Linked DNA regions of Spirosoma aureum. The protein of the gene in region 2 interacts with the protein of the main gene of each other region in a pairwise test. Links are inferred from orthologs where the notes say so. Each region holds a gene or a part of one and is shown on either strand. Other genes may lie near its edges. The genes, in order: leuS and ligA.

Evidence for each region.
Region 1: the proteins of ligA (region 2) and leuS interact in binary tests that used the Escherichia coli proteins (3 or more experiments, as listed by UniProt). The link is inferred for Spirosoma aureum from one-to-one orthologs.

What each region holds. Positions count from the first base shown.
Region 1 is NZ_CP050063.1:5,122,648-5,136,257, forward strand. Bases 1-3,374 are described here. They hold leuS (leucine--tRNA ligase), read left to right. Parts: upstream 1-318; coding sequence 319-3,174; downstream 3,175-3,374. Other genes in these bases: G8759_RS20445 (3-oxoacyl-ACP synthase III family protein), read right to left, coding at 1-215; G8759_RS20455 (fused MFS/spermidine synthase), read left to right, coding at 3,260-3,374. In the rest of the region: more of G8759_RS20455, read left to right, coding at 3,375-5,563; G8759_RS20460 (LLM class flavin-dependent oxidoreductase), read right to left, coding at 5,660-6,676; G8759_RS20465 (glycerophosphodiester phosphodiesterase family protein), read left to right, coding at 7,048-7,911; G8759_RS20470 (PorP/SprF family type IX secretion system membrane protein), read right to left, coding at 7,925-8,986; G8759_RS20475 (PKD domain-containing protein), read left to right, coding at 9,118-12,546; G8759_RS20480 (sulfite exporter TauE/SafE family protein), read left to right, coding at 12,695-13,610.
Region 2 is NZ_CP050063.1:6,514,011-6,530,307, forward strand. Bases 55-2,951 are described here. They hold ligA (NAD-dependent DNA ligase LigA), read right to left. Parts: upstream 2,597-2,951; coding sequence 512-2,596; downstream 55-511. Other genes in these bases: G8759_RS25940 (DUF3782 domain-containing protein), read right to left, coding at 55-404; rpe (ribulose-phosphate 3-epimerase), read left to right, coding at 2,900-2,951. Outside these bases: more of G8759_RS25940, read right to left, coding at 1-54; more of rpe, read left to right, coding at 2,952-3,571; G8759_RS25955 (alpha-amylase family glycosyl hydrolase), read left to right, coding at 3,625-5,031; G8759_RS25960 (OmpA family protein), read left to right, coding at 5,146-7,260; G8759_RS25965 (glycosyltransferase family 39 protein), read left to right, coding at 7,291-9,084; G8759_RS25970 (transketolase), read left to right, coding at 9,114-9,932; G8759_RS25975 (NAD-dependent epimerase/dehydratase family protein), read left to right, coding at 10,019-12,019; G8759_RS25980 (DUF433 domain-containing protein), read left to right, coding at 12,044-12,268; G8759_RS25985 (DUF5615 family PIN-like protein), read left to right, coding at 12,268-12,621; G8759_RS25990 (transketolase family protein), read left to right, coding at 12,651-13,559; G8759_RS25995 (glucosyltransferase domain-containing protein), read left to right, coding at 13,637-15,439; G8759_RS26000 (acyltransferase family protein), read left to right, coding at 15,507-16,297. UniProt on the Escherichia coli protein: DNA ligase that catalyzes the formation of phosphodiester linkages between 5'-phosphoryl and 3'-hydroxyl groups in double-stranded DNA using NAD as a coenzyme and as the energy source for the reaction.

The DNA.
Region 1 (13,610 bases), 1.4 Mb from region 2 along the record:
GGTAAAATACCCGCCCGGTCGATGGCGATGCGGGCAGCTGCGGCCCCCATCGTGGTAGTCGTTTCGCCATGTTTCTTGCGGTAATGGCGTTGCTCGATACCTGTTCGTCCCTGTATCCAGTCTTCAGAAACATTAACCAGCGGAGCCAGCTCAACATTGGGCACAACCCGATCCGGAACATAATAGCCTAAACCGGCAATTCTCGCATTTTTCATCATATGTATAAACAGACTGAGGGCACTTCTTCACCAGGAACAGCCAAAACGGTCAAAATTTGGTATCTTTGTGCATTCTTTCGCAGTTATTTTATCCGTTCATATGGATTACAATCACCGCCAGACCGAGCAGAAATGGCAACGGTTCTGGGACGATAACCATACCTACAAACCAGAAACTCATACGGCCCGTCCGAAGTACTACGTACTCGACATGTTTCCGTATCCATCGGGCGCAGGCCTGCACGTTGGGCACCCACTCGGCTACATTGCATCCGACATTGTGTCGCGCTATAAGCGGCTGAAGGGCTTTAATGTGCTGCATCCTATGGGTTTCGACTCGTTTGGTCTACCAGCCGAACAGTATGCCATCCAAACAGGGCAGCATCCGGCCTTAACGACTGAGCAGAACCTGACCCGCTATATCGAACAACTCAAAAACATCGGTTTCAGTTATGACTGGACCCGCGAAGTTCGCACCTCCGATCCGGCGTTCTATAAATGGACGCAGTGGATCTTCATGGAGTTGTTCCGCAGCTGGTACAATAAAGACACTGACCGGGCTGAACCGATTGAGACGCTCACAGATAAGTTTGCCACCAACGGCACAACTGATGTCCATGCGGTTTGTGATGATGATGTTCCGACATTCACGGCCGCCGAATGGAATGCCATGTCAACGCGGGAATCTTACGAGATAACCTTAAAATATCGCCTGACCTATCTGGCGGAAGCCGTTGTAAACTGGTGTCCGGCATTAGGTACCGTTCTGGCAAACGACGAAGTAAAAGACGGCGTTTCGGAGCGGGGTGGCTACCCGGTCGAGCAGAAGCTCATGCGCCAGTGGATGATGCGCATCACGGCCTACGCCGACCGACTCTTGACGGGTCTGGACACGATCGACTGGACCGAATCTCTGAAAGAACAGCAACGCAACTGGATTGGCAAATCAGTCGGAGCCAGTGTAAAATTCCCGATCAGCTCGAAACAGCGCATTGGTGGCGAAGAGGTGTCCGTGCCTTCATCCTACATTGAAGTTTTTACGACCCGTGTCGATACGATTTATGGCGTTTCGTTCATGGTACTGGCTCCTGAGCATGAACTGGTCGCCGACTTGACCACTCCCGAACAAAAGGAAGCCGTAAAAGCCTATATCGACGCGGCTAAACTCCGTTCCGAGCGCGACCGGATGGCTGATACAAAAGCCGTTACGGGTGTATTTACGGGCAGTTACTGCATAAATCCGCTTTCTGGTGAAGAAGTCCCGATCTATCTGGCCGATTACGTTTTAGCGGGTTATGGCACCGGTGCAGTCATGGCCGTTCCGTCGGGCGATCAGCGCGACTGGAATTTTGCCACCCATTTCGGTTTGCCGATTATACCGATTCTGGATGCCCAGAAGGATATCGACCAACAGGCTGATAACACAAAAGAAGGTCACTACATCAACTCAGGGATCATTAACGGACTGACCTATAAAGAAGCCACTACCTTGCTGGTTAGTTGGCTGGAAGAACGAGGATTAGGCCGTGGAAAGATCAACTACCGGATGCGCGATGCGGTATTCAGCCGTCAGCGTTACTGGGGTGAACCCGTTCCTGTATACTTCAAGGATGGCGGTTCGACAGGTCGATTACCCTATCTGATCGACGAAAGCGATTTGCCGCTGGAGTTGCCTGCCGTTGATAAATATCTACCTACCGAAACAGGTGAACCACCGCTGGGCCGCGCCGAAGGCTGGAAATACAAGGGCGAGTATGACTATGAGTTGAGCACGATGCCGGGCTGGGCGGGCTCGTCCTGGTACTGGTATCGCTACATGGACCCGCAGAACGATTCGGTTTTCGCGAGCAAAGAAGCCATTGACTACTGGCAGAACGTGGATCTTTACATCGGGGGAACCGAACACGCGACAGGCCACTTGCTTTACAGCCGTTTCTGGAACAAATTCCTGAAAGACCGTGGCAATGTCCCTCAGGAAGAGCCATTTCGGAAACTGATCAATCAGGGCATGATTCAGGGACGGTCAAACTTTGTGTATCGCCTGAAAGGTACGGGAGTCGAAGGGTCTTCGCCCGTTTTCATTTCGCTGGGTCAGGTTGGTAATCGTGAGGTTACTCCTTTACACGTCGATGTCAATATCGTTGAAAACGATGTGCTCGACATTGACGCATTCAGAAAATCCCGCCCGGATTTGACTGAAAACGCGGAGTTCATTCTGGAAGAAGATGGTCGCTATATCGTTGGCGCAGAGGTTGAAAAGATGTCGAAGTCGAAGTTCAACGTCGTCAATCCCGATATGATCGTGGAGAAATACGGTGCTGACGTCTTGCGGTTATACGAAATGTTCCTCGGTCCGCTTGAGCAGGCTAAACCCTGGAATACCAACGGTATTGATGGTGTATATCGCTTCATCCGTAAGTTCTGGCGACTATTCTACAAAGACAACGCTACCGGCGAAAGTCAATGGATTGTCACCGATGAGCAGCCGACACCCGCTGAGTTAAAAATTCTGCACAAGACGATTCAGAAAGCGGAAAGCGATATAGATGCGTATTCGTTCAACACGTCGGTCAGTTCGTTTATGATCTGCGTGAATGAGCTGGCCACGTTAAATTGCCACAAACGCGCCATTTTGCAGGATCTGGTGTTGATTCTGTCGCCATATGCTCCACACATTACGGAGGAGTTGTGGGCCGCCCTTGGCAATGAACCCGGAACCATCTCCAAAGCAACATTCCCAACGTTCAACCCGAATTATCTGGTTGAGGATGCGTTCGAATACCCGATCCAGATCAACGGCAAAGTTCGGACTACGATCAGTTTCGCCATCGACCGCGCCCCGACCGAAATCGAACGCGAAGTGCTGGCCGACGAAATCGTCCAGAAATGGCTGGAGGGAAAATCGCCGAAGAAAGTCGTTGTCGTACCAAAACGAATTGTGAATGTGGTCATTTAACTCCTAATTCACAGTGTCATTGAAAAGAATAAAGCCGGCAGCATGTCGGCTTTATTCTTTTCGTATTCCTTTACTTAACCTGACTATGCCTACCTCTACGACCCGCCAGCCCCTTGTGGTGCTGCTACTCTTCTTTTTATCTGGTTTTGCGGCTCTGCTGTATCAGGTAGTCTGGCAGCGCCTGCTGGTATTCTATACAGGTTCCGATACGGTCAGCATCAGTCTGATTGTATCGGCCTTTATGACGGGCTTAGGAATTGGCTACCTGGTTGGCGGATCGCTGGCAGATCGGTCGTCGCCGAAGCAGAATCTGCGTTTTTTTGTAGGAGCTGAGCTGGGCATTATGTTTTTTGCCCTTTTCAGCAAAACAATTCTCTACGACGTTCTTTATCAGTCCAATAATTTACCAACGGATCAGCCATTGGCCGTGTATGCCATTGTATTTAGTATTGTCCTGTTCCCTACTTTTTTAATGGGCGTATCCTTACCTGTCTTGTCGCGCGCCTTTCAATTCGGCGATATGGAGCAGCAGTCGCGATACATCAGTATGTTGTATTTTATCAATACGCTCGGAGCCGCTGTAGGTGCTTTTGTTACCGGTTTTTTGCTGGTTCGCCGAATTGGCTTCGATAACGCCATCTGGGTTGGTGCCCTAATGAATGGTTTCTGTGTAATTGGTGCATGGAGCATGGGGCGCTGGTCAGAAATCTCAAATAAAGCATCGAAGAGACACAGCGAGTTCGGGGAATCGATGCTGAAAAACATCGATTTGCAACCAACTCCCTTCCGTCTAACGCGTACGCTTGTGGTTTGGTCAGTTCAGTATGCTTTATCAGGCTTTGCGGCTCTTTCGCTGGAGCTTATCTGGTTCCGTATACTGGAAACATTGATTAAATCCGTGTCACTAACGTTCGCCATGCTTCTTGCCGTTTACCTTGGCTCTTTAGCCATTGGCACAGCAGTAGGTACCTGGCTCGTGCGCCGACCTGTGTATCAGTCAACCGCCCGCCGGGAACGAACCTTTCTGGTTGCTCAGGTGCTACTCTACTGTTATACAGCCCTGTCGGCAGGTGTGTTTGTCATTGCCATCAGTCGACTATCCGGTCTACAATTTCTTTGGGATTATTTTAACAGTGGTGAACCTGTTTTAAGCCCCCGTTTCAGCCTGTTTACATATGGGGCTGTGCCTCTGTTTTTATTGGGTCTTCCTACCTTCCTGATGGGCTTGAGTTTTTCCTTATCACAGTCGTTGATTCAGGACAATTACACCGAGGTGGGTCGAAAGGTGGGCTGGTTGCAGTTTATTAACATCGTGGGTTCAGCTTTAGGGGCGTGGGCAGTTACCTGGATCGGTTTTTCCTATATCGGTACAGCAACGCTATTAAAAAGTATTGCCGCACTAAGTATTGGTTATATGGTTATTTTACTCCTCCGTCGGCATTGGTCTGTACTGACTACGATGATGGCTGGGGCATTATCTCTAGCAGCGATGCTAAGTATTCCCGACAACGCCCGATTCTGGCAGCTACTTAATGGAGTGACGAAATCAGAGCTTTTTGTTTTTGATGAAAACGAATCAGCAGTATCAGTTATCAAAATAGGACCCGATCAACGAACAGGCACTGTATTTGTAAATGGCCTTGGGCAAAGTGGCCTCCCATATCATATTGATGCTGTTCATACGCTTCTGGGCGCATTACCCGTAATGGTTCATCCCAATCCGAAGCAGGTTGCCGTAATTGGACTGGGCTCGGGTGGAACGGTCAATGGAATTGCCGGACGATCGGAAACGAACCGGATCGATTGCTTTGAGATCGCATCGAATCAGGCGCTGGTATTAGCCAATTATGCCGACCGCGTTGGCGATACTACTGTGAATAGGGTGTTGAGTGATCCACGACTGCATTTGATTTTCCGTGACGGGCGCTATGCCATTCGCAACAGTAAAACTCGGTATGATGTTATCGAAGCAGATGCGCTCCGTCCCCTTTCAGCCTATTCCGGTAACATCTACTCAAAAGAATATTTTGAACTGATTCGGGAACGACTTAAGCCAGGCGGGATTGCCGTTACCTGGTGTCCTACAGCCCGTGTGCTGCATACTTTTCGGGCAGTTTTCCCCTATGTTGCTTATTGCGACAAACTGGTTTTGCTCGGAAGCAATCAGCCTATTTCTCTAGATTGGCCAGTCATTGAACAACGGGCGAAGACCCCCTTCAGCCAGCAACATTTTGCCCGATCTGGAATCGATATCTGGCCACTATTGAATCATTACCGATTGGAAATGCGCCTGTTGCCAAAGGTTACCGGGCTGCAACTTGAAATCAATACCGACCTTTTCCCCAGAGATGAATACAGCATCCGGGTTCAGGACAGGGCAAGCTTTTAATAGCCTGGAATTCCCCGCAGGGCTTAGTCATGCCGTTCGTCTGGATGTGAGAAAAACATGCCAAAGCCCTGTGAGATAAAATTAAACTGATGTCCGTTACTTTATACTCGACACGGCCTGCTGAGAAGCCAGTGCTTCACGTACCTTTGCCGCAATTTCGACCGAGTGTCGACGCGCCTGATGATCAAAAATTGGAACCGAAATGATCAATTCATCCGCTTTGGTCTGTTCAATCAGGTTGGCCAGTCCGCGCTGAACAGTTTCGGGTGAACCGACTGCTGAGCAGCTAAGTACCTGTTCGATTCCCGCCAGTTCATAATCTGGCCAGAGAGCAGTCAGGTCATCGACGGGAGGTTGCATCTGGCGGGCTTTTCCGCGACGAATGTGCAGAAACTGTTGTTGAACCGATGTAAACAGGCGTTCTGCTTCCTGATCCGTATCAGCCGCGACCACATTTACTGCGACCATTGCGTAGGGTTCTTTCAGGTACTCAGATGGTTTAAACCGCGACCGATAAACTTCCAGCGCCCGCATGAGCTGCGTTGGGGAGAAATGGGAAGCAAACGCATAGGGCAATCCAAGCATGGCGGCCAGTTGTGCCCCAAATAAGCTCGAACCCAAAATCCAGACAGGAATAGCGAGCCCTACACCCGGTATAGCCTGCACAAACTGATTCGACTCATCGGGCTGAAAATAGTGCATCAGTTCAACAACATCCTGCGGAAACGTATCGACATCGGTAGCCTCCCGGCGGAGCGCCCTGGCAGTTACCTGATCGGCACCAGGTGCACGGCCTAATCCGAGATCGATCCGACCCGGATAAAGGGACTCCAGCGTACCAAACTGCTCGGCTATCACCAGGGGTGAATGATTAGGTAACATAATACCGCCCGCTCCTACCCGGATCGTTGTTGTACCACCGGCGATATAACCGATAACAACCGAAGTAGCCGCGCTGGCTATCCCCGGCATATTGTGGTGTTCGGCGACCCAGTAGCGATTAAAGCCCAACTGTTCGGCATGCCGGGCGAGGTCCAGTGAATTATGCAAAGCCTGCGATGCGGTGCTACCGGCAACAATGGGTGAAAGATCCAGAATTGAAAAGGGAATCATACTTCGTTGATGTAATCTGGGCTTTCGCCCGAAGCCGTGCCACGGTTTGTGTATGAAATTTAGTTAACCGTGGCACGGCTTCGGGCGAAAACCCTGGTTATTAATTCATTAAAAGAATAGCCCATGAAAATGGAGATGGTCAATTCTTGCTGTTAAATAGACCTGGCGTTGCGTAGCAACCGGAAACGGTTATGAATTGTGGCTTGGGGACTCTATTTTCACGGCGTTTACAGGGTCAGATACCACCCATTATTATTCAGTCAATCGGCAAATCACTGCTTCAGCAACAATACGACTTATCAGAACGGTTCCTTGGAGTATATAGTGACATAACGCTTTCCGGGAATTCCTGCTGCTTTTTTTTAATACGCATGACGACAAAATACATCTTACTCTTTGGCTTAGGATTCAGCCTGGCTACCTGTTCACCAGCCACTTACACTAAAATTCCAACGGGTGGTGGCCCAACGTTTTTCAGCTATAAATCCAACAACGGTCCGGCAAAAATTTCGGCCCACCGGGGCGGAGGTGATCTGAAAGGCTACCCCGAAAACTGCATTGAATCGTTTGCGTTTCTGGCTAAAAAGTTACCCGTCATTATTGAATGCGATATTGACCTGACCAAAGACAGCGTTATGGTGATGATGCATGATGCCACGCTCGACCGCACAACGACCGGTACAGGCAAACTGATCGACAAAACCTACGCCGAGCTAGCCCAGTATCGACTGGAAGACAACTTGGGGAACGCAACGCCATACAAAATTCCTACGCTGGAAGAAGTACTCAATTGGGGAAAAGGGAAGGTTGCGTTTACGCTCGATGTCAAACGCAATGTGTCCTTTGAAAAGGTCATAAATATGGTTCGCAAAACCGGGATGGCCGATTATGCGGCTGTAATCACCTACAATGCCCAGGATGCGGCCAGGCTCAATAAGCTCGATCCGAATTTAATGATTTCGGTCACGATCCGGAATCACGCAGAATATGATCGGCTTCATGAACTGGGTATTCCTGACAATCGGATGGTTGCCTTCGTTGGCGTTAAAGAACCTGAACTTGAGCTGTATCAATTTCTGCATCAAAAAGGTATAGCCTGCATTCTGGGCACCCTCGGAAACCTGGACAAACAGGCTGCGGCCAAAGGTGATCAGGCCTATAAAAAATTCGCCGAAAACGGGGCCGACATTATGTCTACAGATCGGCCACTGGAAGTTTGGCAAGCCGTGAAATGAACAGCTAAACCAATCAAAACTGCTGGCAACGGCGTTGTCGTTTGAGGTTGCGATTCTTGCCACCAAACTGAAAAAGGGAATCAAAGCCATACCAGATGCTTATTTCGTGGGCTCCACCTGTCGCATACCGCATGGATGACAGAGTCACATCATAACTGTACTGAACCATCAGTTGATCGAACTGAAAGGCGATGATACCTACCAGCGCGTCGCTCTGAAAGGTTGTTTGCCCTATTTTTCGAAGCGGAATGCCCCTATACCAGAGTCCCAGCATCAAGGGTGAATAAATGAGGTTCAGCCCAACATCCAATTGCAGATTGTTTCCCTGTTGGCGCAGATAACCTGTCAGGCCAATGGATTGGTCTCGGTTTTGCTGATGCGCGTATCCTTTATTCCAGACCCGCCCCTCAAATGGCAATTTGATACCGGCCATACCACTAATTCGCTGACCCAGCCAATCGCCCCGAAGCTGCGAGCGTCCAATGTGATTGACCGTAAGCCCGGCCCAGTACGATGCCAGATTATCGCCAAGTTCGTGTTCAAACAGGAGGCCACCCGTAAAATCGACACTTTTCCGCGTAAACGTCCCCTGCGATAACGGGTCATTACTCACTTGATTAACCAGCCCTCCCAATGCATACTGATCGGCAAACGACATACCACCCGGATTGATCTGGTTACCAATGTAAGCGGCCTGTAACCCAAAAATCAGTCGGGCTTCCCGATCAGAATCCTGCATCAGTGGCACCATATACGATGCCTGACCGCTAACCTGGGTGGTTTGAAAAGCACTCCCCTGCCAATCACCGATAAGTTGAACACCAGCCCCCAGTCGGTGGTCTTCATCGTAGGAGTCGAACGAAAAAGCTGCGGTATGGTAGCTGGCTGGTAAGGCAGGCCACTGGCTTCGGTAATTGGCAATCAGTCGGGCAGATCCGGCACCGCCCGCAAACGCAGGATTGTGATAAATCGGGTTGGCGTAAAACTGGGAGAATTGAGGGTCCTGGGCATAACTTAGTATTGACCAGCAGACCAGCAAAGCGCTTAATACAACGTTTCGGAGGAATAGGGGCATGTTACCTTTACGAATTGGAGTGGATTAACAAAGAAACGTCCGAAAAGTAGTTTCACCAACAAATTGACCCACTATTGCCAGCGAGTTGAGTAAACGTTACTATATTGCCAGCATCCACTCCTTATTCAAAAATGCGAACCTCAACACTTCGTCTATTAATCAGCCATTTAGTGCTGATTATGCTTCTACCGGCTATTTCTGCATTGGGTCAGATCGGGCCATCGATTAAACCGAAAGATGGCCGCTACGACATCTGCCTGAAAGAAGGTCAGACCAAAGTTACAGTTACAATTCTCCTCGATGTTCCGGCAGGGGCCACCTGTACCCTCAACAACTTTAAGATCGAATGGGACGATGGCAAAGTCGATCAGATCGTTTATGATCCGAATAAACTGGAGCTATCGCATGAGTACGATGTTAAAGATTTCGTTGAACGATGCTCGAATGACGACGACAAAACCATAAAATTTAAGCAGACCGATAATTGCGGCTCGGGAAATCCAGCCAACAACAGTTTCGACATTACCTTCCGAAATACGCCACGGCCCAAATTTACAGCCTCACCCATTTGTGCTGGTCAACAAATTACCCTCCAGAACCAGACTTGTCCACTCAGCAGTCAGAACACTTACTCCTGGACTTTTGGTGACCAGGGTCTACCCAGTTCCAGCAACAGCCACACCTATGCCAACAAAGGCACATATACGGCAACGTTAAGTGTATCGGGTGTTTGTGGAACCAGCGGCCCTTATTCTGCACCGATAGAGGTCCTGGAAAAAGCAAAAGCGGCTATTGCCGATTCAGGAGCTGTCAAAATGAGTAACGATACGGCATTCGTTTGCCTGACCAGCGGAGCAATCCTGCGCTTCGATGGGACAAATTCTACCGGAGCTACCAGCTATAACTGGAACATTCCGGGATCAGTTACTTATCTGGATAAAACCAACGGCAATTCCCCTAAGCCTAAGGTACAGTTTACCAGAGCGGGCGATTATACAGTAACGCTTAGTGTGGATAATCCATGTCGTATTCCAAGTCAGATCAAACTTGTTGTGCGGGTGTTGGACTTACCAAGTCCCACGCTAAAATCGCAGCCCAATGTTTGTGAACCCTTCACTTATACCGTCGCAAATCCTATTTCCGGCGCTACTTACACGCTCAATGGGCAGCCTTTTGACCCCATTGTAGGCGTCCCATTAGCACTCACGTCAACGCCCTATGTTGTTTCGGCCTCCACAGCAAATCTCTGTGGTTCCCGGCCTGTTTCAATTACATTTTTTGTCAACAAACCCAGCGATGTTAAGATAACCTCGTTACCAAAATCATCTACCGTCTGTGCAAACAGTAATCCGATAAAGCTAAAGGCGGATCAACCCGGTGGAACCTGGACCCTGAAAAATACCATATCGGGCATACAACTTAATGCAAGGGCAGGCGATACAACGCTGATCGTTGGCGGTAGCGGCACGGTCCAGCTCGAATATTCACTTGGTCAGGGCGCCTGCCGCGTAACTGACCAGGTTGAGGTGACAGTTTCGGGCGTTGGCGTTTCGGCCAGTAACATTACAGCCTGCGCCAGCGAAGGGCGAGTCAAGCTATCGGGTAGCCCGGCGGGAGGAACCTGGACAACGACTGATTGCTCGGGTTGTATACGGAACGATTCGCTCATATTAGGCGGCCTGACGAGCAACCTGCTGCGATTTACGTATCAGGTAAGCAATGCGGGTGGCTGTCAGGCTTCAGCTAATTTTACGGTTACAGTGGGACAACCCAAGGCCGCGTTTTCAATCACTGGTCAATGCAGCGATAAACCGGTCACTGTCAATAACACCTCAACAGGAGCCGACACCTATGAGTGGATCGTCAATAGTATGACCATCGCAACTGGTCGGCAACCAGCATTAACCTTACCGGCTGGTCCTCAAACGGTAACCTTGCGGGTTAAATCCGGGGGTTGCCAGAACGAATCCCAGCAGGTCGTAACCCTAACGGCTCCCCCTCCTACCGTGATCCTCACCCCAAATAATCCAGCGGGCTGCGCGCCCCTGGCCGTTACGTTCGCTGTCAATGGAACTGCTCAGGCCGGTGTTACCTACCGCTGGAATTATGGCGACGGCGTGACCGCCACTGATTTCACCGCCACAGGTCATACCTACCAGAACGCGGGGCAAACGACCCGAACCTACACGGCAACTTTAACAGCAGCTAACGGATGCGGTTCGCAAACCGCGACCGCCGGTCTTACCGTTCGACCACTTGCCTTTGCGGAAATTGGCGTCGATTCGACCAATGTTCGCTGCACACCCGCAACCATCCGTTTCTCGAACCGCTCCGTTGGCCAGGGACAAACCAGCCTGTGGGATTTTGGGGATGGTTCTTCCCGCCAAACCACGCAGGATACTATTTTGCACCTCTTCTCGGCCCGCGATTCTGCCCGAACCTTTCGGGTGAGCCTTATTGTCCAGAACAGTTGTGGCCGCGATACGGATGCCGTTTCGATTCGGGTTTATCCGAGTCTTGTGCGCCCCCTGTTTAACCTGTCGAATGCTCGCCCGTGTGCGGGAGAAGCGATTCAGTTTACGGATGCAACCGTTCCGCGCCCAACGTCCTGGGTATGGCGGTTCAGCGATGGAACCACAGAAACAAGCCCGAATCCCCAACATCGTTTCCCCGAAGCAAATAAAACCTATACGATCACCCTGATCGCGTATACACCCTGCGGTTATGATTCCCTACGTCGAACCATCCAGACAACAACTCCTCCACCGGCGAGTTTCGCCCTGGCAGCTCCGTATGTGTGCCGTGGTCTGTCGGTCGCTTTCACGAATAAAAGCAATCCGGCGAATCGGTTCCGCTGGAATTTTGGCGATGGCTCCCCCATCGATTCCGTCAACTTTTCCCCTAAGCACACGTTTTCCGGAACACAAACCAATTACAACGTTACGCTAACTGTTATAGGCGCTACACCCGGTTGTTCCTCTACATTAGCCCAACCAGTCAGTGTTCGGGATGCGCCAAAACCCGATTTTAGCATTGAAGGCGGAGCCGATGTATGTACACCTGGCCCTGTTCGGCTTATTAGCACCGACCCCAATGCCACGCAATTCCGCTGGCAACTCAGTAATGGTCAGGTCCTGACAACACCCAAACCAGAGTTGGCGCTACCACCAGGCCGCTATGATGTCAAATTGACCGTCAGCTACGATCAGGGTGTTTGTGCCGATTCAAGCAGTCGCCCGGACGCCATAAATGTACTGCCCTGCGAAGTTGTGGCACCCGAAGCGTTTACCCCCAATTCGGATGGAATTGGCGATACCTGGACACTCTTCGGCGACACGGGCGTAACGCGTATTGTACGACTGCGCATCTGGAATCGATGGGGCGAAATTATTTTCGACGCCAGTGATATTCCCCTAAACAGCAGTAATCCAGGAGAATGTTGGGACGGAACGAATCGGGGGGTTCGGATGCCAACGGGACAATACCCTTACGAAGCCGATGTTATCCTCCGGGGGGAAAATCACCAAAAACGAGTAGGCAGCATTGCACTGATACGCTGAGCCTTATACGAAATTTGTCAGTAATTTGTATTTACACATCTCATTACAGTATCTTTGTACCCTCGCACTTCGTTAAACTAAAGCGGCACTTTATTGTGCCGCTTTTCATAAATACACAAATCTATTTATTCGATAGAATTTAAGCACTATGAATAGTCAGGACGAGACCGAACTGGCATCAACCGGAGCAACCGTCGCACCGACCGCACTTCCATTTGATCTAAACGGCTTAAAAATCAACTTACAGGGCAACCTGAATCAGACTGAAGCCCAAGCTATTGCGCTTCGGGCTGCTTTTCCTGACGCAGAGATCATAACCACGACCGATTCTCCTCCCCGATTTAAGCAACCATTACTTCGACGTCGCACCCGCACCGAAATTGCGATCTACGTTTTCGCAGCACTCGCTCTGATGATCGTTGGTCATTTGCTCTTCAGCTATTTTACGCTGGACCGTTTGACGTTGCTTGCCAATGATATCGACCTTACTCCCGACATTTTCTATTTTATACTGGCGGGTTTTGTAGCCCAAATGATTGATGGGGCGCTGGGTATGGCCTACGGCGTGACGGCCACCACTTTTCTAACCAGCGTAGGAATCAGTCCGGTTTTTGCAACAGCCAGTGTACACAGCTCTGAAATTTTCACCTCGGGTGTTTCGGGCTATATGCACCTGAAATTTGGCAACGTAAATAGTCGGTTGTTTAAAATTGTGCTCATTCCAGGTGTCATTGGAGCAGCGCTCGGAGCTTTTCTGATCACCAAACTGGCTGACCTGGAAGTAGTGTCCAAGTATCTCTCTCCTGCAATTTCAGTCTATACCGCCATTTTAGGTATTCTTATTCTCCAAAAAGCCCTTGTCAAACGGACGAAGAAAAAACCGGTTCGTCAAATTGGGCTGCTGGCCTGGTTTGGTGGTTTTGTCGACGCCATTGGTGGAGGAGGCTGGGGGCCAATTGTGAACACAACGCTGATTGCTTCGGGACGACACCCTCGGTATACCATCGGCTCAGTCAACCTGGCCGAGTTTTTTGTGTCCTTTGCCTCATCAGTCGTATTTGCAC
Region 2 (16,297 bases):
AAAATACCATATAATTTTTTACGGGCATATTCGGGGTGAAACCGCCGAAAACGATCCAGGTTTTTAAGCAACTGCTCAATATCACGTTCTTTCAGATGGCTTTTGACCTCCACTAAAACAACGGTATTGACATCTCCATTAGCGATACCTAACACATCAACCTCCAGCGAATCAGACCCATATTCCGTTTTATAATTGGTGGTAATGGTTGTTATTCCGAACTGTTTTCGAAGCACTTTTTCCATTGATGGAAACGCCATACCTTCCGTAAACGAACCAAACTTGTTCCCTAAATCGCCAATCATTTTGGCATTATGCCTCGTTATTCGATCTGTTTCTTTCTGATTTTCTGCCACTTCGCGTAGAATCTGGCGAATATCCTCAAAATTAGTTGTTGTTTCCATAGCTTATAGTTCGGTGGGTTTATTAGTTTCAGGGCTTTCAGTTTGAGGTTCGATTCCTTGTAAAAGACCTGCATCTACAAAAGTAATAAATTCATTATCAATGGCATTTATACTGTCAGCATCGCCAGAAACTCATCTTCACTAATCATGGGTACGTTGAGTTTTTGCGCCTTCTCCACTTTCGACGGCCCGGCATTCTCGCCAACGATGAGATAATTGAGCTTTTTGGAAATACCACTAAGCACTTTCCCACCATTGGCTGCAATTCGGGATTCAAGGTCTTCCCGGCTGAAGTTAGCAAATGTGCCAGTATACAGAAATGTCTTCCCTTCCAGCGTGTCGCCTTCACGCTCGACCTCTTTTTTCTCACCAGCCAATTGCAAACCTGCCGCCCGTAATCGATTGACAAAGCCCTGATTCCCGACGTTGGCAAACCACTCGACAACGCTCTCGGCAATGCGTGGACCCATATCCGGAACGGCCAGCAGGGCTTCCTGGCTCGCGTTCATAATGGCATCCATCGAGCCGAAATAATCGGCTAGCCTCTCTGCTGTTGTATTCCCCACATAGCGAATTCCCAAGGCAAACAGCACATTCCTGAATGGCTGCGCTTTTGAGCGTTCAATAGCTGTCAGAATATTCTCAACGGTCTTTTCCCGGAAACTAACGACCCGGCGCTTACCGGTTTCCTCATCTTCGAACACTTTTTCAATACCCAGTAAATCAGCAGAGGTCAGTGCGTATAGGTCAGCGGGTGTTTGTACCAGTCCACGATCGATAAGTAATTCGATTTTCCCTTCGCCGAGACTTTCAATATTCATGGCCCGACGCTGGATAAAGTGCTCAAATCGAGCCTGACGCTGCGGAGGACACCCCTGTTCATTGGGGCAATAAAAATTGGCTTCACCCTCTTTCCGAACCAACGGTGTGTTGCAGGCCGGACAGGTAGTCGGGTAAACAATAGGGTGGCTTTGATCGGTACGCCGATTTAGGTCAACACCCGTAATTTTTGGAATGATTTCGCCCCCCTTTTCTACAAAAACGGTATCGTTCAACATGACGCCTAACCGCTCGATTTCGTTGGCGTTATGCAGGGATGCCCGTTTCACAATGGTTCCGGCCAGCAATACAGGGGTTAACAGCGCAACGGGCGTAACGGCTCCCGTTCGACCCACCTGATACCGGATACCATTTAGTACGGTACTGGCCGCTAAAGCTTTGTATTTAAAGGCAATAGCCCAGCGTGGACTTTTGGCCGTAAAGCCCAGTTCCTGCTGCTGATCATATCGGTTTACTTTGATAACGATCCCATCAGTACCCAATGGCAGGTCGAACCGTTTGGTTTCCCATTCATTGATATAGAGCATAACCTCTTTAATATCGGCACACTTTCTCCAGGTCTGGGAAACATTGAATCCCCAATTTTTCATGGCAATCAGGCTTTCCTCATGCGTTCTGAATACGTCCGAGTCCGATAGAAAAGAATACAGGTAACAGTCCAGTCGCCGTTTGGCCACAGCTGCTGAATCCTGCTGTTTAAACGTACCTGAGGCTGCATTTCGGGGGTTGGCCAGCAACGGTTCCCCAATGTCTTCGCGCTCTTTATTGATCCGCTCAAACTCAGCCAGTGGCAAAAAACCTTCTCCCCGAACTTCAAATAAAGCCGGAGGTACTGGATGGTCAGCATCCACCCTCCCCTGCCCTTCACCCCCTCCTCGTGGCACGCGCAGGGGTACGGTTCGGATGGTGCGAATGTTATTGGTAATATCATCACCCCGAACTCCATCGCCCCGCGTTGCGCCCTGCACTAAAACTCCATTCTCATAGGTCATACTTAGGGCCACACCGTCAAATTTCAGTTCGCAGACATAGTCGTACTCTCGCCCATTCAGGCCTTTCCGAATGCGATTATCGAATTCAACAAGATCTTCTTCCGAATAGGTGTTCCCCAGCGAAAGCATTGGAAACCGATGATAAACCGTCGAAAACTCCTTGCTTATGGTTCCACCAACGCGGGCGGTTGGCGAATCTGGCCGACGGTATTCGGGGTACTGGGTCTCCAGAGCAGCTAATTCGGCCAGCAATTGATCGAACGTAAAATCGTCTACTGCAGAAACGCTATTCTGGTAGTATTGATGGTTATAATAGTTCAGACGGTCAGTTAATTCAGCAATATGCTCCTGGGGTGTCATACGATACGTTATAATTGACGATTAATCCAATTTGGCAAAGAAGGTAATTTGGCAATAGATGTAACTGGGTTATCCGGATAATTTGTTCTTTGCGACTGAGCAGGCTCAATTAGCCAAATTCTCTACGGATACAACTACTCAACTGCTAAATTATCCTAATAAACGAACACCCAATATTGGGTTTGTTTCCTTGTTCAAGCAAAAAAACTTAGTTTTACAGGATAAAAAAGTAAGCCGTTTACGAAAACCGTTGAATAAGCCTTTCTTTTCAAACGATTGGTTTTCTATTGTTCCCGGACAACTATGAATAAGCCTTTCATTGCACCTTCGCTACTAGCCGCCGACTTTGCTAATTTGCAAAGGGACCTCGAACTAATAAATCGCAGCGAAGCCGATTATTTACATTTCGATGTAATGGACGGTGTGTTTGTTCCGAATATCTCGTTTGGCTTTCCGATTCTGGAGGCTGTTCGCAGGCACTGCCAGAAGCCACTGGATGTACACCTAATGATTACTCAACCCGATCGTTACATTGATGCTTTTGCGGAAGGGGGTGCATCGGTGATTCATGTCCATTACGAAGCCTGTACCCACCTTCACCGGACACTTACACATATCCGGCAGATGGGGTGTCGGGCGGGAGTAGCCCTCAATCCACACACACCCGTTGCTGGCCTTGAAGATGTGTTGGAACAAATCGATGTTGTGCTGATCATGTCTGTCAACCCAGGTTTCGGGGGGCAGTCGTTCATCCCCAATACCATCCGAAAAGTAGCAAAACTAAAGCAATTACTTGCTGCAAACCGCTCCTCTGCACTAATTGAAATTGACGGTGGTGTGAGCCAGAAAAATGCGCCGGCTTTACTGGAAGCAGGTGCTGATATACTTGTGGCTGGCAGTTCGGTTTTTGGAGCCCCTGACCCATTAGAGGCCATCAGGACATTAAAAGATGGACATCAACCCATCATAGCCTGATCAACCCAGGCTACCCGTAACACTTAACCGACACGTACCGCACGATTGTACTTATGAAGAAATTATACATGGCCATCTCACTCAGCACCCTGTTGCTGACAATGGCCTGCCGCGAAACTAAAAAATCGCAAACTGAAGCTTCCAATCCCACTGATTCCACAACTGTAGTCGCTCCACCTGCCCCCGACTGGGCCAGAAACGCTACTATTTACGAAGTCAATCCCCGCCAGTTTTCTGCCGCCGGCACATTCAAAGCCATTGAATTACAACTTCCCCGCTTAAAAGAATTAGGTGTCGATATCGTCTGGATGATGCCGATATACCCAATTAGCCAGAAAAACAAAAAAGGCACCCTTGGCAGTCCCTATGCCGTTGCTGATTACAAAGCCGTGAATTCAGAATACGGCTCACTGGCCGATTTTAAATCATTGGTAAAACGTGCTCATGCACTTGGTCTGCGGGTGATCTTAGACTGGGTGCCTAACCATACGGGCTGGGATCATGTCTGGGTGAAAGAACATCCAGACTGGTACACGCTCATAAAGGGAAAAATGACAACACCCGTTGACCCAAAAACCGGAAAAGCAACCGACTGGACCGACGTTGTTGACCTGAATTACGATAATCCGGATATGCGTAAAGGCATGATCGATGCGATGCAGTACTGGATCAAGGAATGTGATATCGATGGATACCGCTGCGATGTGGCCGGTTTTGTACCCGATGATTTCTGGGCTCAGCTTCGCCCGGAACTGGATAAAATCAAGACTGTATTCATGCTGGCTGAATGGGAAGACGATCCGGAACAGTTTAAAAACTGCTTCAACATGAATTACGGCTGGGCTATGTTCGCGATGATGAAAAATATTGCCCAGGGAAAACTTCCGGCTAGCAGTCTTGATACTCTGCGAGCCAGTAACCAAAAGAGATTCCCTGCCTGGTATTATCAGATGCTATTTACGCAGAATCACGACGAAAATACAAATAATGGTACACTGGCAGAATCATTTGGCCCATCGGCGGATGCCTTTATCGTGCTGAGCAGCACTCTGGAGGGAATGCCTTTGGTTTATAATGGAATGGAATCCAATCTAAATAAACGGCTGGCTTTCTTCGAAAAAGACCCCATTTCGTGGGGTACTTATGCCAAGAGTGATTTCTTTAAAACGTTGCTGACCCTTAAACACCGGAACAGAGCTCTCTGGAACGGCACGTCTGGAGGAATGGCCGAGAAAATTGTGACCGATCATGATGAGACCATTTACGCCTTTTCTCGTCAACATGAGAACGACCGGGTAACTGTTTTGATAAATCTGAGCGGCAAACCGCAAACATTCCGCCTGTCAGGACAAGGGTACGAAGGCGTCTATACCGAGGTATTCAGCCGCCAGCCAATGGAGTTGAAACAGGATATGTCCCTTACGCTCAAACCCTGGGATTATAAGGTTTTAACCAATTAAGTTTTCGTAACTTACCACACACAATCTAAATTAGTAATTTCGAGTTAAAGGGTTGATGTTCGTCAGAAATAGACCCTCCGTACGAACGATGTTCTGCTTACCTTTTCATAGTTTATGCGAGTTTGGAGCATCTTATCAGGCTTATTGATAATGATGGCCGGTGCGGTCAGCCCAGCGCAACCGGCCGGGCCTCGTTCGACCGAGCCACAACGACGTACCAACGACCAGCCCGGACCTCAGGGCCAGAACGCAACTCAGGTTCTGTGGGCTAGCCGTGTTGTTGGCTTTTCGTCCGAAAAGAAAGGAGAGACGAGTGGCGAACAATACCGAGCGTCGCAGGCTTTGGGGAAACCCAATAAACTACCCCAACTTGGTGAAAGCCCCTCGGCATGGGCACCTAAGGGTGCCGATGGCACTGCCGATGAGTGGATTCAGGTTGCCTTTGAGAAGCCAAGTACGATCCGGCAAATCGTTATTGGCGAAAATGTGAATCCTGGCGCAGTTGTGCAGGTGCTGATCATTGACAGCCAAAAGAAAGAACATCAGGTTTATAAAAATAACAATCCAGCTCCCCGCCAAGATCCATTACTACGGATTATGCTGAAAGATTCGGCGGTTGTGGGCGATCAGATAAAGGTAGTACTCAATGGTTCTACCGTGCCGGGCATAAACCAGATTGATGCCATCGGTATCTCAGAAGATACGAAACCAATTGCGGTTGGCATAAATGTATCGAAAGATATACCCAAGGAAATAGTAAAGGAAAATCTGGGAAAAACGGTCAATTCGCCAGGGCAGGAAGTTGCTCCCGTCATTGCACCCGATGGCCGGACACTTTATTTTACCCGAAATTTCAATAAAGCCAATATGGGCGGGTCCGACCGGCAAGACGTGTGGTTCTCCACGCTGGAATCAGGCGCTTCGGGAAATCCACCTGGTTGGAGTGAAGCGGTAAATATTGGTGCTCCCATCAATAATACCGGCGATAATGCCATCAGCGGCCTCTCGCCCGACGGTCGTACGGCCTATCTCATCAATGTATACCGTCCTGATGGAGGGTTGTCGTTCGGTATCTCCAGATCGACAAAAACCCGGCAAGGATGGTCGCAGCCCGTCGAATGTAAAATTGCCAACAACTATAATCTGCACGAAAAAAATCAGCTGGAGTTCTGCGTCTCTCCCGACGGCAAGGCGATCATTCTGGCCGTGCAGCGCAAAGATACCCGTGGAAACCGCGACTTGTACGTTGCGCTGCAACAGGCTGACAAAAACTGGTCGGAACCGGTCTCACTGGGTCCCGTTGTGAACACAGCCGATTTCGAAAGTTCGCCTTTTCTGGCGGTCGATGGGCGTACACTCTATTTTACGTCCGCCGGTCATCCGGGCTATGGCAATGGTGATATTTTTGTAACACGCCGACTCGATGATACGTGGAGCAATTGGAGTGAGCCCGAAAATCTGGGGTCAGGGATCAACACGCCAGAATGGGACGGTTATTTTACCATTCCTGCTTCCGGCGATTTTGCCTATCTGAGTTCAAGGGCGGGTTCTTTGGGCGAAGATGATATTTTTCGGCTTAAACTGTATCCTGCCATCAAGCCCGATCCGGTTGCCATCATATCGGGTCAGGTGCTTGACTCAAAGAGCCGAAAACCAGTAGCTTCGGAAGTAATTTCTGGTCTGGCCGACGAAAACAAAGAAACGGCAAAAGCCGATTATGACCCCGAAACGGGCGAATACAAACTGATTCTGCCCACGCAGAAAATCTATACGATTAAAGCCATCAAAGAAGGTTATTTTCCAACTACTGAAACCCTTGATCTCAGTAAAGACAAGCGATTCCGTGATATCAAACGGAATCTGATACTGGTTAAGATTGAGGCTGGCCAGAAAATAACCATGCGCGAGGTGCTGTTTGAACAGAGTCAGTTCAACTTATTACCGGGCGCTAACAGTGAGCTGGACCGGATGGCCGCTATGCTGACCACCTACCCAGCGATGGAAATTCTGATCGAAGGGCATACTGACAATCAGGGGGATTGGGAACCAAATATGAAGCTTTCTGCCGACCGGGTCCGGGTTGTTAAAGAATACCTGATAGGCAAAGGAATTGCGGAGGCCCGCATCCAGACGAAGGCCTGGGGACCCAGCAAACCAATAGCCAGCAACGAAACCGAAGAGAAGCGCAAACAGAACCGGCGAGTAGAATTCACGATTCTCAAGCTGTGAGAACTGGGATTTTGCGCTAGTTTTGCCGCAATGTTCACCCCATCATCGCGTACAACGCTAGTTTTACTGAGTGCCCTGCTTATACTGGCATTGGCACTTCGTTTATACCGTGTCGGTACATACGGTATTTATTTCGACGAAAAATCGACGCTGCTCATTAGCCAGGGCGTTTGCCTTGAAGGCTTCAATCAGAAGGATGTTTTCAGCAAAACGTATTTCACTCCGGCCGAATTCTGGAAACCGAAGACTTTCAATGACTTCATCGAAGCCAACATCCGGGGCGATATTGGCAATAGCCCTGCCTATTATGGTGTGCTCTGGCTCTGGATGGAAGTGTTTGGGTTGAGTGATACTTCCCTGAGAATGCCTTCCGTCATCTTCAGCACCCTGATCGTCTGGCTTCTCTTTGTGTTTGTCCGACGGCACTTCCGGTCGGACTCACTGGCGCTTATTAGTGCCGGCATTGCAGCCATTGAGCCGTTTTTTGTTGCCTACAGCCACATTGCCCGTAACTATTCCATGACGTTTTTCCTGACGTTACTGGGTACTCACCTGTTCCTGCTGATCATGGAGCGGGTACGTTCGAGCCCCCCAGCTGGCAGCAAAACGCCATCGTTATCCGTCCTCTATCTTGCTTACGGACTGGTATTCGTAACATCGGTTCTATCCCATTATTTAACCGTGACGGTCTTTCTCTGCCACGGCCTATACGCACTTTTATATCTGCGCAATTCACGAGCCTGGATAACATTGGGGCTAACCAGCGCGATTGGATTAGGCCTGGTTTCACTTTGGTTTATTTACGGTGGCGGAAAATACACATTCTTCACCCTGAACTATCAGGCCAGTTTCTACAAGAACATTGCCCTCACGAATCCGTATAAATCTGGCTTCGGGATTATTCTGCCCGCTACGATTCCTAACATTGCCGTTCGGGCTGTACCTATTTTTTCCGATCTGTTTATCATTACCAATGGCATGGTTGCCGTTCTGGTCAGTATTCGAAATTCGATACTGGCGCTAGGGTTAGGAGCGGTTTCAACGGTTATTATTCACCGGTACATAACGGTATCGAAGCCGCCGGTCTGGGTATATGCTGTGGTTCCGTTCCTGTTTCTGGTGGGCCTTCCATTCTATTCCGTCGAACCGCTTCGCCTGCTCGTACTGTCAGCTGTTGTGCCGTTCGTATACTTAATTGGCCGGTATGTTGTAGATCGTACGAATGCCGACCAGAAACGGCTGGTTGTGATTTTACTGCTGCTGGCTTTTGTGCCTACCTTATTTCTGTTGTTTATGGCCTGGCGATCAGGGCATACGTTCGGTATTACGCAGCGTTACTCTGGATTTTCGTTCCCTTACGTTTGTATTCTGATAGCGATGGGCCTGCGCCAGCTAGTCACGCTCCGTTGGTGGTTTAGCCTGCCGATTGCCATTGCGTTGCTCATCCAGACAGGCAATATCGTTCAGCTTCTGGTCGATATTTACGCCGACGAAGCGCCTAAATACACGTATTTTGACAAAGCCCGTATTCCTAATCCTTATTGGTCATCGGCTCAAAAACTAAAAGAGTTGTATACACCAGGCGATACGATTCTGTATCCGAATAAAAAAAGGCAGATTTTTTCCGAGAAAATGGATCGAACGTACTCGCCCGTAGCCTTGTTAGATGCCCAGTTGGTAAACGTTTATTTACCTAAGGATGCCTCCTATATCCAACGCATCGATCCGAACGATCGTGACCGTATAGTATTAGTTAAGGGGCGTTCTGGCGAAAAAATTACTATTTTTGACTTCAAAGGTTCTACCTATCGCTACGGCGAGTAGGCAAATACCTGAATCAACCGACTACGACATTGACAACAGAAGCCACCGACTTTCAAACGCTTCAGGGCCAGCTTCGGCTAAAAATTCTGAGTCTTTACAACCAGGCTCACGCAGGTCATATTGGCTGTTCATTGAGCTGTGTAGACCTGATGATTGCCGCATTAATCATGCGTAAACGCCAACAGGACTCGTTTCTGCTTTCGAAAGGCCATGCCGCAGCCTCGCTTTATGCCTGTCTGAACCACCTCGGCGAGATTTCCGACGAGGTTCTGGCAACTTATTACAAAAACGGGACAACGCTCCCTGCTCACCCGGCTCCTAATAAACACGATGGAATTCCGTTCGCAACAGGCTCGCTTGGTCACGGTTTGCCCATTGGGTCGGGCATTGCTCAGGCAAGTAAGTTACTCGGTGAAGATTCGCGGGTGTATGTGCTGATGTCTGATGGTGAAACCAACGAAGGCACAACCTGGGAAGCCGCCCATTTCGCCGTTCAGCGTGGCCTGGATAATCTGGTGGTGCTGATTGACAAAAACGGTTTGCAGGGATTCGACCAAACGGCCAATGTGCTGGGTGATACCGCCGATATCCGTACCTGGGCTGCCATGGGATTTGACACGGTTGAAGTAGATGGTCATGATGTGCAGGCAATCCTGACAACCATCGATCAACTGACCGCTGTTTCAAATGGTAAACCCAAAGTTGTGATTGCCAAAACAGTAAAAGGCAAAGGCGTATCTTACATGGAAAACCGGCTCGAATGGCATTATCTACCCATGACACCTGCTCAGTATGAACAGGCTCATGCAGAAGTTACTGAGCGGTATTTGTCCGTTCAGGTAGCCTGAAGTAGTGGCCGGTTCCGTTGCCGTTGGCTATAAAACTGCGTTTCAATACAACACATCCACCCTTTTGCCGTAATATTGCGGCCTGAATGAATCAGTCTGCCCCCATTTTGCTACCAGAAAAAATCGCCCGACTGCAGGGCCCTATCGTTGTTTTCGGAGCCAGTGGCTTCATTGGCGCGAATCTGTTTGAACAGTTATTCCGCGTACGTAAAGATGTTTTCGCACTTACACACGACGCAACAAAAGCCTGGAGGCTAAAACTGCTCGATGTCCCGGCCGAAAATATTGTTCACTGCGACATTCTGTCAAATACCTCCGTACAGGACGTCTTTGGAAAAATCAAACCCAAAACGATCTTTAATCTGGCGGCTTATGGCGCTTACAGTAAACAGAAAAATGTAGGACTGACGTACGAAACCAATGTATTGGGTACGGTAAATATTCTGGAAAACTGCTCGGCCGACATGGTTTATATCCATGCCGGAAGTAGTTCAGAGTATGGATTTAACTGCACGGCTCCCAAAGAAACTGATCCAGTAGAACCTAACAGCCATTATGCCGTTTCGAAAGTATCAGCGGCTTATACGCTCGAATATTACGCCAAAGTTCACAATCTTAACACCCTTAACTTACGGCTTTACTCGATCTATGGTGGCTGGGAAGAGCCCGACCGGCTCATTCCGCGACTGATCGAAGAAGTTCGCCAGGGCAAATTACCTCCGCTGGTTTCGCCCGATATTAGCCGCGATTTCGTGTATGTAGACGACTGCGTCGACGCTTTTGTTCAAGCTGCATTGCAGGTCAATAAGGCCATAAGCGGTCGGTCGTATAACATTGCTACGGGTCAGAAAACGACCATGCGGGAGCTTGTCGATGAAGCCCGGCAAACCTTTAGCCTTAAGCTGGAACCAGTTTGGGGCAGTATGAACAACCGCAACTGGGATCTTGCTGACTGGTATGGCGATCCAACAGCGGCTGAGACTGATCTTGGCTGGAAAGCATCCACTTCGCTTAGCGACGGTTTGCGTCAAACTGCCGACTGGCAGATTTCGCATGACTACGAAAGTCGGGTAATTCCGGCCTTCAACACACCAACGCTCAATCCGGTCATCTCGCCGATTATTGCCTGTTATAAAGATGCGCAGGCCATTCCGTTTATGTATGAACGGCTGGTTAAAACCTTCAATGAAATGAAGGTGCGCTACGAAATTATTTTCGTCAACGATAATTCACCCGACAACACCGACGAAGTACTGGATGTAATTTGTGCCAAAGATCCGAACGTAATTGCCATTAAGCACTCGCGTAATTTTGGGTCGCAATCGGCCTTCCTGAGTGGAATGGAAATTGCTACCGGCGACTCGGTGGTGCTCATGGATGGTGATTTACAGGACCCACCCGAAGTCATTCCGAAGTTTTACGAAAAATGGCAGCAGGGCTTCGACGTGGTTTATGGCGTTCGAGTGCAACGCGAAATGGCTCCTCACGTTCATTTCTTCTACAAGCAGTTTTACCGTTTGTTCCGCAAAACGGCCTATATCAATATTCCGGTTGATGCAGGCGACTTTTCGATGATCGATCGGAAGGTAGTTCGTGAGCTGGTCAATTTGCCCGAAACCGAACAGTTTCTGCGCGGATTACGGGCCTGGGTGGGTTTCAAACAAACCGGCGTTGATTATGTAAGGCCCGAGCGCATGTTTGGCGTCTCGACCAACAACTGGACGAAGAACATCTGGTGGGCAAAAAAAGCCATTTTCTCGTTCAGTTTTGCTCCACTGGAGTTAATGACCTACGCCGGATTTGTACTGACGGGACTTTCAGTTCTGGGTATTCTGTGGCAGATATTGGCTAAATTCGTATTTTTCCCTGAAACCCCGGCGGGCATATCGACCGTTATCATTCTGGTTATGTTCTTCGGCGGGATCAATCTGCTGGGCATTTCGTTTCTGGGTGAATACATCAGCAAGATTTTTGAGGAAACGAAAAAACGACCGAAGTTCATTCGTACAATGGTTCGTAAGGGCCAGCGGGTCTACAAAACGGCGGCTGAAATCAGTACGCTGGTTGAGCAACGGAAAAGTAAGTAAATTTGTGTAAGCAACATTACTGATATGACATTACTCAATCGCATAACAATTGATCCCACTATCTGTCATGGAAAGCCATGCATCAGGGGAATGCGATGGCCCGTGGAAGTAGTTCTTGATCTTCTGGGCTCAGGAATGACTATTGATAACATTCTTGAGGATCACCCTGAGCTGGAACGTGATGATATCATTGCTGCTCTGAATTATGCCCGAATTCTTTTATCAGGTCAGATACCAGCTGCTGCTTAATGAAGTTTATCTGTGACGTTCACATATCCATTCGCCTATCTAAGTATCTGGCAACCTATGGAACCGAATCAGTTCACGTCAATCAGGTGCCAAAGGGTTCTTCTACGCCTGATGGAGAGATTTGCCAGTTGGCCGATCAGAATAATTACATTGTTATTACTAAGGATACTGACTTCAGAAACTCTTTTCTCTTGAAAAGGACACATCGTAAGTTAATCAGAGTCTGTTTAGGTAATATTTCGAATGATCGGTTAATCACATTGTTCGAGAACCAATTAGCATTGATTAAGCAATTGGATCAGGAGGATTCATTCTACATGGAAATCAATCCCGATACAACACTGCTTTACTAAGCAACTAATGTCCGCTGTTATTTTATAGTATGCGAAACGAATTCTCAGCCGCTGTCGAGCGTATTGCGCGTGACGACGAAAAAGTGGTTTTTATTACCGGCGATTTAGGCTATAATGCCCTGGAAAACGTTGTAGAAGCCTTAGGCCCCCGTTTTATTAACGCAGGTGTTGCTGAGCAAAATATGATCGGCGTAGCAGCCGGAATGGCTTACAAAGGCTATAAAGTGTTTTGTTATAGTATTGCCCCATTTGCCGTTTATCGATGCCTGGAGCAATTTCGCAATGATGTCTGCCTGCACAACATGCCCGTTTTTATTGTCGGGAATGGGGGCGGGTATGGTTATGGCATCATGGGCAGCACCCATCACGCGATAGAAGATCTGGCGTGTCTGAGCAGTCTACAGAACGTAAATACATACATTCCAGCCTTCGCTGACGAGGTTGCTCCGATGCTTGATCAGATTATTGCGGAAAGCCGACCGGCCTATCTACGTCTGGGTGCAGGTCCTAAAACCCCCGATGGAGCTGAAAAACTCGGCACCTTCAAACACATCGTACATAGCAAAGCTTCCATTGGAAATGTAGTTGCGCTAGGCCCGATTGCCGCCAATGTACTGACAGCCTTGCAGGATGAGTTGCTGGTGGGTCAGTTTGACGTCTATACGGCTACCAACCTGCCACTCGATCTGCCTTCAGGCCTCGCGCATCGCTGGGCCGGAAAACCATTGCTGGTCGTTGAAGAACATGTCTCCATTGGCGGACTGGCCCAACAGCTTTCGGTTAAATTACTGACCGACGGAGCAGCACCAAGTCATTTTGTAAGTTTGTCAGCCCAGGGCTATCCGAATGGGCTTTATGGGGATCAAAAATACCATCAGCAATTGTCGGGCCTTGATCCAGCCAATATTGCCCGGCAGTTGGCTTCGTTTACGAATTAAACTAATTTACAGTAGTCGGTTTAGGATGCTGCATCTTAGAACGAACCGGATGAAGTACGCCTAAAATCAAAATCCCGTTGCCAACCTTACAATACAACCCGAAAACCCGCCTGACATCGGCCCCACCACGGTCGGTCGGCCGGTTATTGGGTAGTGTGGGTGTGGCAATTCCAGTTATTTTATTCCTGGCTGTCTGGAGTTATTACGCCGTTAACGTGCCCAAATGGGACGACCACGCTCTCCGGGCATTCCTGTATTATTTCGATCAGGAAACAACTATTTCGGGTAAGCTATACCAGCTTTTTCGGCAGCATAACGAGCATCGGATTGTCGTTGACCGCTTCGTGGCCCTGCTCGACTATCAGGTATTTGGAAAGCTGAATTTCCGGCATCTGATGGCCATTGGAAATTTGAGTTTAGTAGGCTTGCTGGTCGTATTTATCGGCGTTCTGCGTCGCGAAAGTCTCTCTGTTTTGTATGCCATTCCTGTTGCCTTACTGATTTTCAACCTCTCTCACTGGGAAAATATGTTCTGGGGGATGGCAGCCCTGCAGAACTTCTCTGTCGTGCTTTGGGTTGTGCTGGCATTTTATGGAATTACATACGGCAATCGTTGGGGATGGGCAATAGCCTCAGCCATTCTGGCTACGCTCACTAGTGGCAATGGCTTACTGGTCTGGCCAATTGGGCTGGTTTTGCTGTTACTTCGCACCAGCGAACCAGCGGACTTTAAATCCAGAAATTATCCAAAGAAAAGAGCATTCTTACCGGTAGCCATCTGGGTTTTCAGTGCCTTGCTTGTACTTGGACTTTATTTCGCCGATTATGAAAAACCAGAAGGCAATCCTCCATTACGCGGTTCAACCGTCGATTTAATTAAGGGCTGGCTGGCATTCATCGGTGCTGCTGCCGAAGCATTACCCGTTAAATCGGCCCTTAGCGCCAGTATCTTGCTGGGTGCTTTAATGGTCATTTCAACATTCGGGATTATGGGTTGGCAGTTGTTGACCCATCGTCTGGCAATCAGTCGGACAATCCGAGGACTGTTCAGTTCACGACCTGCTATTTCCGGGGCTGGGATACCAGCCGGTGCACTGTTTTTTTGGGGGAGTGCGCTTTTCATATTAGGAACAGCAGCCGTAGTTGCCTGGACCCGAACCGGCTTTGGACTCGACCTGATCATCACAAGCCGCTATAAAATCTATTCGTTAACGTTATTGGCGCTTTTGTACGTCTATATCGCCGTTGCCATAAATCAGCGGGTTCGGAATTGGGTTTTATTTGGTGGATTAGCCGGAAGTTTTCTGTTTAACTGGTTTGCCTACCTTACTTTTCTGGACGATTCGATCTGGTTTCGGCACTGGCAAACGACGAACCAGTTTAACTGGACTTATACCACGAATCGCCCAACTCCAGCACTCGATCCTGTTACTCAGCACTATAGCGATCCGGCACGCGCGTTTTACGATCCAATCCTGAAAACCCTGTTTAACTCCGTACAGGCGCCGATTATACCGTTAACGATCACCAAAGCTCCGTATGGGTACGCTGTTCAGACTAGTACCACCGAAGCAACAGGTTTACCTTCAGATCAGACATTCGGGCGCGATGCAGGCAGTTATCTGCTGGTTCGGTCACCCAAACGATCGTATTTATTTCCGGCCTGGCAGAACCAACGGTCGCTTCTTAAGGCGCGTTTTTTACCCGGCAATCTCTTTACGCCCGGATTTAAAGCCGATGTCTGGCAAAGTGCGCTGGAAGCCGGTACTTATCAATTATTTGTCGTAACCATTTCGACCAGCAATCAGTGTAAGGTGTATCCAACCAATCAGCTTATCACATCAGCCGGTCAGCCGAAGGATATTAAGAAGAACTGGTAACTGGACCAATAGACTTCTACTCTATCTTCAGTCACCTAATGACCACATTTACCCAATTACCAACGTCATGCAAACAAATGCGCCAATGACCGCTACCGCTGCCCGACCGGCCCTGAATCACCTTCGGCAATTAGATGGCGTGCGGTTTCTGGCTGTCGCACTGGTACTGTTCGATCACTGGATGGCCGGGCGCATCGAGTTACCGCTCGGTGCTTTGGGTGTCACGATTTTCTTTGTGCTGAGTGGCTTCCTGATTACGCGAATTCTACTGTCGAGTAAGGATAAATTGAAAGATAAACCGAACGGCGGTTTGGGTAAATACCTCAAAATCTTTTACATCCGCCGAACCATTCGCATTTTCCCGATTTACTACCTGGTCCTGTTCGTACTCTATGCGGTTAACGAACCCCCCGTTCGCCAGACGTTTGGCTGGCTGGCTCTGTACGCTACGAACCTTTATATGGCCTATTATTCGGTATGGATGGGCACTGTCGATCACCTGTGGTCATTGGCGGTGGAAGAGCAGTTCTATTTGTTTTTCCCCCTGCTGCTCTTTTTCGTTCCGCGCCGGTGGGTTCCGTTAACCGCTACGCTTATGATTGTAGGGGCAGTTGCCATGCGTTATGTGCTCTATCGGGCTCGGCTACCGTGGTTTATTGGCTACGTAACCATGCCTGCCTGTCTGGACTCGTTCGGACTGGGTACGATTATGGCCTTCTGGTGGCTTTATCAGCGCGAGCGATTCCAGCAGGTATTTCAAAATTCGGTCTGGATCTGGATCAGTATTCTGCTGTTTGCAACGGTGGTCATTTATACGAAAATCTTACCAGCCATTCCTGATCCACAGGGATGGAGTGG